DNA from 3 places in the Clostridium fessum genome. Region 1 is predicted to be linked to each of the others. Evidence: predicted binding sites of a transcription regulator. Region 1 holds the regulator's gene; each other region holds the start of a gene.

Evidence for each region. The regulator Rex, encoded in region 1, represses fermentation and respiration genes when NADH is low (regulators of the CRP and FNR family bind a similar motif). The targets are predictions, from matches to a motif close to ATTGTTAANNNNTTAACAAT.
Region 2: the regulator Rex is predicted to act here: its motif matches at 1,603-1,622, upstream of gap (type I glyceraldehyde-3-phosphate dehydrogenase).
Region 3: the regulator Rex is predicted to act here: its motif matches at 1,972-1,991, upstream of PG862_RS10080 (butyryl-CoA:acetate CoA-transferase).

The regions. Positions count from the first base shown of each region.
Region 1 covers NZ_JAQEQF010000012.1:89,486-93,744, forward strand. Annotated here, with positions in the region: gene PG862_RS13715 (NAD(P)H-hydrate dehydratase) at 1-1,045, opposite strand, end outside; gene acpS (holo-ACP synthase) at 1,036-1,404, opposite strand; gene PG862_RS13725 (redox-sensing transcriptional repressor Rex) at 1,401-2,096, opposite strand; gene PG862_RS13730 (ABC-F family ATP-binding cassette domain-containing protein) at 2,369-4,259, shown strand, end outside.
Region 2 covers NZ_JAQEQF010000004.1:190,946-195,204, forward strand. Annotated here, with positions in the region: gene PG862_RS07165 (sensor histidine kinase) at 1-1,115, opposite strand, end outside; gene gap (type I glyceraldehyde-3-phosphate dehydrogenase) at 1,655-2,668, shown strand; gene PG862_RS07175 (phosphoglycerate kinase) at 2,772-3,977, shown strand; gene tpiA (triose-phosphate isomerase) at 4,002-4,259, shown strand, end outside.
Region 3 covers NZ_JAQEQF010000007.1:64,661-68,919, forward strand. Annotated here, with positions in the region: gene PG862_RS10075 (DUF5722 domain-containing protein) at 1-207, shown strand, start outside; gene PG862_RS10080 (butyryl-CoA:acetate CoA-transferase) at 428-1,771, opposite strand; gene PG862_RS10085 (acetyl-CoA C-acetyltransferase) at 2,277-3,458, shown strand; gene PG862_RS10090 (enoyl-CoA hydratase-related protein) at 3,560-4,259, shown strand, end outside.

The sequences.
Region 1 (4,259 bases):
CGGAAAGCAGCACGTTCTGCACCAGACTTGCGACATGGGCTTCCTTTCCCAGTCCCGGTCCCAGCACGATCGCGCTCGCCCAGCCGCACTCCTGTTCCACCAGGCTCTTAAAACCTGCCGGATCTGTCTGTGCCTGTTCCGGATCATACGGCGTCAGGATCGCCTCCGGAAGGAGATTTTGCAGAATCGGCACATTTGCCCGGACGGTCAGGATCTTCACAAGTCCTGCGCCCATCCGGTACGCAGCCAGGGCGCTCAAATACGCTGCGCCGCACATTCCCTCCGAACCGGCTGCGATCAGGATTTTTCCATACGTTCCCTTGTTGGCGTCTGCCCGCCGTTTCGGGATCTGGCTCCGATCCTCCGGATCATAGGCAAAATAGGTATGCCCTTCATATTTTGTATACGCCGGAAACCCGATGTCGGCAATCACAATCTCGCCGCACAGCTTCCGTCCCGGATAGAACACCATTCCCAGCTTCTCATAGCCGAAAGTAACGGTCAGATCCGCCTCAGCTGCCTCGCCAAGCGCCGCCCCTGTCTCTGAGCTGACGCCGGACGGAATATCAACCGCAACTACCGCCTTTGGCTCTTGCTCACGCATAAAACGGATCGCCTCGGCAAATTCACCGCCGACCTCTCTGGAAAGACCCACACCAAAGATCGCATCCACCATGATCTCCACATGCCCCGGCACATAATTTTCAAACGCCTCCACCGGGATCCCCAGATTCCGGTCAATCGCCACCTGACAGGTCATCTCCCCCGTCCAGTGCGCCTTGTCACCGACCGTGAGCACCGTCGGAAGCGCGCCGCGCAGAAAGAGAATCCTAGCCAGCGCCGCGCCGTCCGCACCGTTATTGCCCGTTCCGCAAAATACCAGAAGCCTCTGCCCTGAAAGCTTTCCATACCGTTTTTCTATCTCGTCTGCAACCGCCAGCGCCGCTCGCTCCATCAGTACCAGAGAGGGTATCCCCACTTTCCGGATTGCATATCCATCTATCTCTTTCATCTGTTTTCCTGTCACCAGACGTCTCATTTCCATTCCCCCTCTCCGACTGCGTAAGCGGATGCAAGACTGCCTGTATTCGTGATCGACACGTGAATCCGGGTGATTTTTAGGCTGTCCGCAAGTTTCTTTGCTCCCCCGTGAAGCCGCACCCACGGTTTTCCAAGCTCGTCCCGGAGCACTTCTATATCCAGCAGTCCAAAGCCCCGAAAGCCTGTTCCAAACACCTTCGAGACTGCCTCTTTTACCGCAAAATCGCCGGCGAGCCGGGACACCTTCCCCCCAGCCTGCCGACGCTCTTCTTCTGTATATACACGCACCAAAAAAGCCTCTTTTTCACAGGCTTTTTTGATTCGCTCTATCTCTATCAGATCCGTACCAATTCCGACGATCATTTTGTTTCTCCGGCACCAGCTGCCTCTTCCTGCTTTCTCTGCGCTTCTTCTCTCGCTTTCTGATCCTGCATGCTGCATACGCGGTAAGAAAGGCGCATCAGGCTCTCCGACAGATGGACATTTTCCACCACAACGTCATCTGGAACCTGTAAATCTGTATGGGCAAAATTCCAGATCGCCTTGATTCCGGCTTTGACAAGCCGATCCGCAATCTCCGGCGCTTTCGACTTCGGAATCGTCAGCGCTGCGATCTGCACTTCATTGTCCTTGATAAACTGCTCCAAATCTTCAATACCGCGGATCTCCACTCCACGGACTACCAGACCGACTAGACGCGGATTCACATCAAACATACCTTTGATTAAAAAACCACGCCGCTCAAAATTCGTATAATTCGCGATCGCCTGACCCAGATTTCCCGCACCGATAATAATTAGGTTATGCTGACGGTCAATTCCCAGAATCCGGGCAATCTCCGAATATAAATACTTTACATTATAACCATATCCCTGCTGACCAAATCCGCCGAAATTATTCAGATCCTGACGAATCTGGGACGCTGTCACCTTCATGCGGATACTCAAATCATTCGATGAGATTCTCTCTACTCCCTCCTCGAGCAATTCGCCCAAGTAACGATAGTATCTGGGTAGCCTAGAAATGACCGCTTTAGATATCTCTTTCTGTTCCACGGCTTTCTTCCACCTTTCTTTCCTCTAACGTTGTCCATATGGTTTACGCAAACCTTCGGACAATCTGATAAATTTATTATAGTCATATGATAAATAATTGTCAATTTTTTTATTTCATATGAGGGATTTTACATTGTATTTCGCAAAATTTTCTGACCAGAAACAGCCATTAACCGTTCTCATTCTTGCATTGCTTCTTTATTTATATTATAATTTGAGATTGACGGTATATTTTTAACCGAAATACATGGATACAACCACAGGAGGAATCTATGATTTTATCTTGCAGCAATATTTCAAAAGCATTCGGTACAGAGGAAATCCTCAAACACGTATCGTTTCATGTAGAAGATCACGAAAAAGCCGCCATCGTCGGCATCAACGGAGCCGGTAAATCGACTCTTTTAAAAATAATTGTCGGAGAACTCGCAGCAGACGAGGGCTCCGTGACCATCGCCAAGGGCAAAACCCTCGGTTACCTGGCACAGCACCAGGATCTGCACAGCCAGACCACCATTTATGACTCTCTTCTGGAGGTCAAACGTCCGATTCTGGAAATGGAACAGCAGATCCGCACGCTGGAACTCCAGATGAAGCACACCGAGGGCGAAAAGCTCGAGACGATGCTCAACACTTACAGCCGCTTAAACCATGAATTTGAACTTTTAAACGGCTACGCATGGCAGAGTGAAATCACCGGTGTCTTAAAGGGACTCGGCTTTGTCGAGGAAGAATTTTCCAAACCGGTTTCCGAACTTTCAGGCGGTCAGAAAACGCGCGTCTCCCTCGGTAAGCTCCTGCTCTCCAAACCGGATATCATCCTTTTGGACGAGCCGACCAACCACCTCGACATGGAATCCATCGCGTGGCTGGAAACCTATCTGATGAACTACGCCGGGACGGTCATCATCGTCGCCCACGACCGCTATTTTCTGGACCGCGTCGTGACCAAGATCGTCGAGCTGGACGGCGGCATCGCCACCTCTTTCCAGGGCAATTACACCGCCTACAGCGAGAAAAAAGCGATCATCCGCGCCGGTGTGCTCAAGGCTTACTTAAACCAGCAGCAGGAGATCCGCCATCAGGAGGAGGTTATCACCAAACTCAAATCCTTTAACCGTGAGAAATCCATCAAGCGCGCCGAGAGCCGTGAAAAAATGCTTTCCAAGATGGATCTTCTGGAAAAACCGACCGAAATCAACGACGCGATGCACATTACTCTGGAACCGTGCGTCACCAGCGGAAATGACGTTCTCTCCGTCCGTGAGCTTGCCAAGAGTTTCGACGGCATGACACTCTTCACGGATCTGAACTTTGAGATAAAACGCGGCGAGCGCATCGCCATCATCGGCAACAATGGGACCGGCAAGACCACAATCCTCAAGATGATCAACGGTCTTCTGACCCCGGACAACGGCGAGATCCGGTTAGGTTCCAAGGTGCATATCGGTTACTACGATCAGGAACACCAGGTTCTGCACATGGACAAGACGCTCTTTGACGAGCTGCAGGACACCTACCCGGATATGAACAACACGCAGATCCGAAATGTGCTGGCGGCATTTCTCTTCACCGGCGACGATGTCTTTAAGCGCATCCGTGATCTGAGCGGCGGCGAACGCGGGCGTGTTTCCCTGGCGAAGCTGATGCTCTCGGAGGCGAACTTCCTGATCCTCGATGAGCCGACCAACCATCTGGATATCGCCTCGAAGGAGATTCTGGAAAACGCGCTGGTTCATTACACCGGAACCGTTCTCTACGTCTCCCATGACCGATATTTCATCAACAAAACTGCGACCCGGATTCTCGATCTGACGATGGGAACACTGATTAATTATATTGGAAACTACGATTATTATCTGGAAAAGAAGGCGACGCAGGAGAAAGCCTATCTGGCTTCCGCCGCACAGGCAGCCAACCGCTCTGCAAAATCTTCCGGAGCCAGAAACACAGGGACTTCCAGCCATCTGACCGCTGCGGCAGGCGCAAATCCGACTGCTCTTTCTGGAAATGGCACTGGTACCTCTGCTGCTTCGTCCGCTTCTGCCGTGACCGCTGCAGTTCAGTCGGCAGCCAGCGCTTCCTCCGGCAAATTGGACTGGAAACAACAGAAGGAAGAACAGACGCGGCTTCGTAAGAAACAGAATGAATTGAAACGCGTCG
Region 2 (4,259 bases), on a different contig from region 1:
TTGGTGATAAAATTCATCGCCTGCTGAATCTCCCCGGTCTGTAGGTAGCCGAGAATGATGTGCAGCTTATTTAAAAATTCATGATTGAACGCGCGCAGCGTGTCCAACATATTGTGGGCGCCGGAAAGCTCGTCGGAAAGACGCAGGAGGTCGGTGCGGTCAAATAAAACGATCAGGACACCCCGGCGCGCCTGTTTGCCGCGTCCATGGATTGGCACCTCCTTGACGATGAGCTGGCGTCCGGCGAAGCTGATGCTCTCGTGCGTTACACTTTCGCCGGTTTTTATGACCTGATCGAAAGCGGTCTGTGGAAACAATTCCTGAATCGTTAAGTGGGTGAGCGGAGGTTCGTTTGCAGGACGACCGAGTATCGTGGAAACTTTCTGGTTGGCAAAGAGAATTCTGCCGTCCAGATCGGTTGCGGCAAGTCCCTCGTCGATCATATTCATGACCTCGTCCTGGCGGGTATAAATATTGACGAGTTCTTCCGGGTCATATCCCAACAGGGAGTCGCGCAGCAGGGAGAACATTGTGTGCGTCAGGGAAATGCTGACGATCATCATGATCAGGAATATAATTATATAAAAGAACAGCAGACTGCGGTGCTGGGCGGACAGGGTAGCGGTGAACAGGGAAACCATCACAAAACCGACGATCTCTCCGCCGCTGTTTTTTACTGCGTGAAAGGCGCGCCGCTGCATGCCGTGCGTGCCGTAGCCGGTTGTGATATATGGATCGCTTCCTGACAGAATAGCGTCCTCGTCACCTGCCACGTAGGAATCGCCGGTTTTCAGACGGTTCGTGTGGTAAAAGCGCAGTCCGTTTTTATCACTGATGAGGATGACATTGATATCTGGTATATTCAAAGAAAGAGAATCCAGGTCGCGGGTCACGGTGGAATCAGGATAGCCGTTTTCCAGCATGGCGGCGACATCCGGAATTGCAGCAATATAAGAAGCAGTACCGCTGATCAGCTTGTCCATATCCTTTCGCTGTCTGGAAATATCAAAAAACAGAGTAAAACCAAGTGAGATGAGCACCAGGGTAGCGGAAAGGAGCAGAAAGGATCGGTACAGATTCTGTTCCAGCGCTGATTTTCCTTCCTTTATCTTCATATATAAAACCTCCGGAATTTATTTGATGTAGGAAATGAGTTGATCCGGTCTGCAAAATGTGTAAACCAAAACGATGATTAAAGTTATTATAGTAAAAAAAGAAACGATCTGCAAGAAAGTGTGAAAGTTTACAAGGCGCTGGATGGCGAATTGCAAAGTGGCCGGGTTATTGTTCACGGGTAGGCACTTTTGGAACCGAAAGTGCCGTAAGAAAACGTGGTGGCAGCAGGAATTTGCCGTATTCAAATGCGAAGCCACGGAAAAAGGTTGAAAAACAAGAAGAGATCGATTAAAATGAAAATAGTTCGAATTAGAGCATTTGGTTAAAAAATTATGCAAAATTAAGGCTGTCAGCACAAAATTCCATTTAAGATATGACAATCCGTCGAAGTTGTGCGCAGCAAGAGAGAAAATACTGAATATTTGCTGTAAAATTTACAAAAAACCACTTGCTATTTTAGGAAAAGTTGGGTACAATACAAGCAGGGTTGATTAATATTTAACAATCATGAAGATGAATTTCTAGGAGGAATGAGATCATGGCAGTAAAAGTTGCAATTAATGGTTTTGGTCGTATTGGTCGTCTGGCTTTCAGACAGATGTTTGGCGCTGAGGGTTACGAAGTCGTAGCTATCAACGATCTGACAAATCCGAAAATGTTAGCTCACCTGTTAAAGTATGATTCTGCTCAGGGCAGATACGATGGACATACGGTAGAAGCTGGCGAAGATTATATTGTAGTAGATGGTAAGAAGATTACTATCTACGCAAAGGCAAACGCTGCTGAACTTCCGTGGGGCGAGATTGGTGTAGACGTAGTTCTGGAGTGTACCGGATTCTATACATCCAAGGCAAAAGCACAGGCACATATCGATGCAGGCGCTAAGAAAGTCGTTATCTCCGCACCGGCAGGCAATGACCTTCCGACTATCGTATACAATGTAAACCACAAGACACTGAAACCAGAAGATAAGATTATCTCCGCAGCATCCTGTACAACTAACTGCCTGGCTCCGATGGCTAAGGCATTAAACGATTATGCTCCGATTCAGTCCGGTATCATGTCCACCATCCACGCTTACACAGGCGATCAGATGATTCTGGACGGACCGCACAGAAAAGGCGATTTAAGAAGAGCAAGAGCAGGCGCTGTCAACATCGTTCCGAACTCCACCGGTGCTGCAAAAGCGATTGGTCTGGTTATTCCGGAATTAAACGGCAAGCTCATCGGTTCCGCACAGCGTGTTCCGGTTCCGACTGGTTCCACTACTATTCTGACAGCCGTTGTTAAGAAAGCTGACGTTACCAAGGAAGCTATCAACGAGGCTATGAAGGCAGCTCAGACTGAGTCCTTCGGCTACAACGAGGATGAGATCGTTTCTTCCGATATCGTAGGTATCCGCTATGGTTCCCTGTTTGATTCTACACAGACTATGGTATCTCCGATCGGTGATGACTTATATCAGGTACAGGTTGTTTCCTGGTATGACAACGAGAACTCCTACACAAGCCAGATGGTTCGTACAATCAAATACTTCGCAGAGCTGGCATAATTTTATCGATTCGATAGAAAATCATAAGGATTCAAGATGGGTCCGGTCCTCGGTCGGGACCGGACCTGTTTTTTATTCTTTTATAATGTAAAGGAGACAGGATATGCTGAATAAAAAATCCGTGGATGATATCAATGTAAAGGGCAAACGCGTTCTGGTACGCTGTGATTTCAACGTACCGTTAAAAGAAGGAAAGATCACCGATGAAAACCGTCTGGTGGCAGCGCTTCCGACGATCAAAAAACTGATTGCGGACGGCGGAAAGGTAATTCTCTGCTCCCACCTTGGCAAACCGAAGGGAGAGCCGAAGCCGGAGCTGTCTCTGGCACCGGTAGCCGTTCGTCTGTCTGAACTTCTGGGACAGGAAGTGAAATTTGCAGCCGATCCGGAAGTGGTTGGAGCGAACGCAAGGGCAGCCGTTGAGGCGATGAAGGATGGCGAGGTTGTTCTGCTTGAGAACACCCGTTACCGTGCCGAGGAAACCAAGAACGGTGAGGCGTTCAGCAAGGATCTGGCATCCCTGTGTGATGTCTATGTGGACGATGCATTTGGTACTGCACACCGCGCACACTGCTCAAACGTAGGCGTGACCCAGTATGTGGACACCGCAGTAGTTGGTTACCTGATGCAGAAAGAGATCGATTTCCTTGGAAATGCAGTAGATAACCCGGTCCGCCCGTTCGTTGCCATTTTAGGCGGCGCGAAGGTAGCCGATAAATTAAACGTTATCTCCAACCTGCTGGAGAAGTGCGACACGCTGATCATCGGCGGCGGCATGGCATTTACCTTCTTAAAAGCACAGGGCAAGGAGATTGGTAAATCCTTAGTCGATGATACAAAGTTAGATTATTGCCGTGAGATGGTAGAGAAGGCGGCGAAGCTTGGCAAGAAACTGCTTCTTCCGGTTGATGCAGCTGTAGCAGCATCCTTCCCGGATCCGATCGATGCACCGATCGAGGTACAGAATGTATCGGTTGACGTTATCCCGGCTGACACGATGGGACTTGACATAGGACCGGAAACTGCAAAGCTGTATGCAGACACCGTAAAATCTGCTAAGACAGTTGTATGGAACGGACCGATGGGTGTATTTGAGAACCCGACTCTGGCACAGGGTACAATCGCAGTTGCAAAAGCACTGGCAGACACCGAAGCGACCACGATCATCGGTGGCGGCGATTCTGCAGCAGCGGTCAACCAGCTTGGATTTGGCGACAAGATGACCCATATTTCCACCGGCGGCGGCGCTTCCCTGGAATTCTTAGAGGGAAAGGAGCTTCCGGGCGTAGCGGCAGCGAATGATAAATAAATAGAAAAGAGGAATAGAATAGTCATGGCTAGAAGAAAGATCGTAGCAGGCAACTGGAAAATGAACATGACGCCGTCGGAGGCAGTAGCTCTGGTAGAGCTTCTGAAGCCGCTCGTTGTTTCGGAAGATGTAGACGTTGTATTCTGCGTACCGGCGATTGATATTATCCCGGTTGTAAAAGCGTGCGAGGGAACCAACATCGCAGTTGGCGCTGAAAATATGTATTTCGAGGAGAAAGGTGCTTACACCGGTGAGATTTCCCCGAATATGCTGACCGATGCA
Region 3 (4,259 bases), on a different contig from region 1:
GGCTTAAGCTTCGGTCTGTGGTCCTGTGATATGAATCAGGGCAATGAGATTGTAGCGGTAAAGGATCGAAAGCTCTGGAGAGTTTTCCACGACATTGATCAGAAGAGATACACGCTGGAAACTTCGAATTTTGCAAAATCAATCATCGGAATTAATAAGTGGTCGGATGTGATTCCGAACTTCCGGTGGAAGTCTCTGGAACAGTAGCGGATGGTAGACAGAGACTTGTAGAACAAAAACTATAAGAAAAAAAGTATAAATAAAAAAGTGCCTTTCTTCTCGAAGAAAATTTCTTGAGAGGAAAAGCACTTTTTTTAGAAAATAAACGTATCTGATGTATCGGAGAACCGGGAGTCTCAGATACCATAGATGGTTTGCTGGAGTTTGTCTCCGAATTCTGCCGATTTTATCAGATCTTGAGTTCTTATCAGATCTTATTGCTCTGTCTCCAGATATGCATCTTCTCAGCTTCCTTAATCAGCTGATCGCGGAACTGCGGATGTGCAACGGAGATGATAGCTTCGCATTTCTGCCAGGTTGCAAGACCCTTTAAGTTTACTTTACCGTACTCAGTTACCAGGTAGTGCAGGTTTGCACGTGTATCGGTTACGATGGAACCCTGATTTAAGGTCGGGAGAATACGGGACTGCAGCTCGCCAGCCTTGTTCTTGAAGGTGGAGGAGCAGCAGATGAAGCTCTTTCCGCCCTTGGACAGGTAAGCGCCCAGAACGAAGTCAAGCTGTCCGCCTGCACCGCTGATGTGCTTGATTCCTGCGGACTCTGCATTTACCTGACCGAAGAGGTCGAGGTCAACCGCGTTGTTGATGGACATGAAGTTGTCCAGGGCTGCGATGGTGCGGACGTCGTTGGTGTAATCAACCGGAGCACTCATGCAGGCCGGGTTGTTGTTTAAGTAGTCATACAGTTTCTTGGTACCAGCGCCGAATGCGTATACCTGACGGCCTTTGTCCAGTGCTTTGTGAGCGCCTGTGATCTTGCCGGCTGCGGCAATATCAACGAATGCGTCAACGTACATCTCGGTGTGAACACCCAGATCCTTTAAGTCAGATTTCGCAATCAGGGAACCAACTGCGTTCGGCATACCGCCGATACCTAACTGTAAGCAGGCACCATCCGGGATCTCGTCTACGATCAGTTTTGCAACTGCTTCATCGACATCAGTCGCCGCTGCGCCGCCTCCCATCTCTGCGATGGTCGGGTTGCTGCCCTCTACGATCATGTCTACGTTGGAGATATGAACACCGTTCTCAAATCCGCCGAGGCAGACCGGCATATTTTCATTGACCTCTACGATGACAACCTTGGAAGTCTCGCAGCAGGCTGCCATATGGGAAGCATTTGGTCCGAAGTTGAAATAACCGTGCTCGTCCATCGGAGCGACCTGAAATACAGCTACATCCGGTTTGGTTGCGGACTCACGATAGTATCTCGGAAGCTCGGAATAACGGATCGGAGCATAGAAGCTGAATCCCTGTGCGATTGCCTTTCTCTCGATACCGCTCATGTGCCAGGAGTTCCAGGTCATATGAGCTGCCGGGTTTTCGATCTTGAAGATCTCCGGTACCCACATCAGGATACCGCCGCGGAAGTTTACATTCTCCAGTTCCGGAAGACGTTTTGCGATAGCAGCATCGACTGCTACCGGAGTGCCGGTGGTCCAGCCATAGTCAACCCAGTCGCCAGATTTAACGACGGAAGCAGCTTTTTCAGCGGAAACCAGCTTTTCTGCATACAGTTTCTTGTAATCCATATTTATTCACCTTGTCCTTTTTAATAATATGAAGAAGTCCGTACAAATGCGTGATTCGGACATCCCCCGTTGTTTATCAGTGTATCATCTCCACTACCCCTTGTCAACGAAAGAGGCGGAGGACAAAATAGGGGAAAATGACGACATATTCATATTTATGAATTACAGATATAAGCATATGTAAATGGAAGAGAAATGAGTTTGTCTATTAATTCACAAACAAAATACCGTGTTGGTTATAATGCCAGAGAAGACCACTTTTATTGAGAAAACGGAAGAAAAAAATTGTGCATTCCGCCTAAAGGAGATCAAAACGATGTAGAAATAAGTGGATTGTACGCGGAAAAATGAGAATCTTAAATCTTTATAAATCCATTGATAATTATTTGACAGGAGCCGCGCGGGGTGTTAAGATACAAATACACTATCATATTTATCACTATTTTACTATTTACTGCAGTTGTGTTATTTACGTGGTGGATCATTTTCAAGGAGGATTTTTTCAATGTCTAAGAAAGTCGTAATTGCAAGTGCATGCCGTACCGCAGTAGGTTCCATGGGTGGCCAGCTCAGTACTGTTCCAGCAGCTGAGATGGGTGCCGTAGTTATCAAGGAGGCTCTGAAGAGAGCAGGCGTTGCTCCGGAGCAGGTTGATCACGTATACATGGGATGTGTTATCCAGGCTGGCCTTGGTCAGAACGTAGCACGTCAGATGTCTCTGAAAGCTGGTCTTCCGGTAGAAGTTCCGGCAGTTACCCTGAACGTGGTTTGCGGTTCTGGTCTGAATGCTGTAAACGCAGCAGCAGATATGATCCTTGCAGGCGATGCTGACATCGTAGTAGCTGGTGGTGCAGAGAACATGTCCGCAGCTCCGTATGCTCTGATGAAGGCTCGTTACGGATACCGTATGAACAATGCGACCATGATCGACACCATGGTAAATGACGCTCTGTGGGATGCATTCAACGATTACCACATGGGTATCACCGCTGAGAACATCTGCGATCAGTGGGGTATCACAAGAGAAGAACTCGATGAGTTTGCAGCAGCTAGCCAGCAGAAGGCTTGCGCAGCTATCGAGGCTGGACGTTTCAAAGACGAGATCGTTCCGATCGAAGTTAAGAAGAAAAAAGAGACTGTTATCGTAGATACCGATGAGGGTCCGCGTCCGGGTTCCACTGTAGAGGTTCTTGGCAAGCTTCGTCCGGCATTCAAGAAAGACGGACGTGTAACAGCTGGTAACGCTTCCTCCATCAACGATGGTGCAGCAGCTGTAGTTGTTATGAGCGAAGAGAAAGCAAAAGAACTGGGTATCAAACCGATGGCTACATGGGTAGCAGGCGCTCTGGGCGGTGTAGATCCGAGCATCATGGGTATTGGACCGGTTGCAGCTACCAAGAAAGTTCTGAAGAAGACAGGCTGGAAGGTAGAAGACTTCGACCTGATCGAGGCAAACGAGGCATTCGCAGCTCAGTCTATCGCTGTAGCTCGTGACCTTGGCTTCAACAAAGACATCCTGAACGTAAACGGCGGTGCAATCGCTATCGGACATCCGGTAGGAGCATCTGGCTGCCGTATCCTGACAACTCTGTTATACGAGATGCAGAAACGTGACGCTAAGAAGGGTCTGGCTACTCTGTGTATCGGTGGCGGCATGGGCTGCGCAACGATCGTTGAGAGAGACTAATTTCTGACGCAGAACCGGAGTCGTCGGGGCTTATCCCCGGCGCTCCGGCTGTTTCTGGTTTTACGTATTTCAATTCAAGAGCTTTTTAGGAGGAACTGGAAGTGGGATTTGTAGACTATGAGGTAGACGGACACGTCGCAGTCATAACTATTAATCGTCCGAAGGCACTGAACGCGTTAAACGAGGATGTGCTGAAGGATATTGAAGCTGCATTTGATGCAGTAGACCTTTCCGAAATTCGTGCAATTATCCTGACCGGCGCAGGAGAGAAATCTTTCGTAGCCGGTGCTGACATCGCTGCTATGAGCGTGATGACCAAGGAGCAGGGCGAGCACTTCGGTAAATTCGGCAACGATATTTTCCGCAAGATCGAAACTTTCCCGGTTCCGGTTATCGCGGCAGTAAACGGTTTCGCACTCGGCGGCGGCAACGAGCTTGCCATGAGCTGTGATATCCGTATCTGCTCGGACAATGCATTATTCGGACAGCCTGAAGTAGGTCTTGGTATTACACCAGGCTTCGGCGGTACACAGAGACTCGCACGTCTCATCGGACCGGGCAAGGCAAAAGAGATGGTATTTGCGTCCCGCAACATCAAAGCGGACGAGGCATACCGTGTCGGACTTGTAAATGCTGTTTATACACAGGAAGAGCTGATGCCGGCTGCGAAGAAGCTGGCAGGCGCTATCGCAAAGATGGCTCCGATCGCTGTCAGAAACAGCAAGAAGGCGATGAACGACGGACTTCAGACTGATATGGATCAGGCTATCGTGATCGAGGAAAAACTGTTTGGCGGATGCT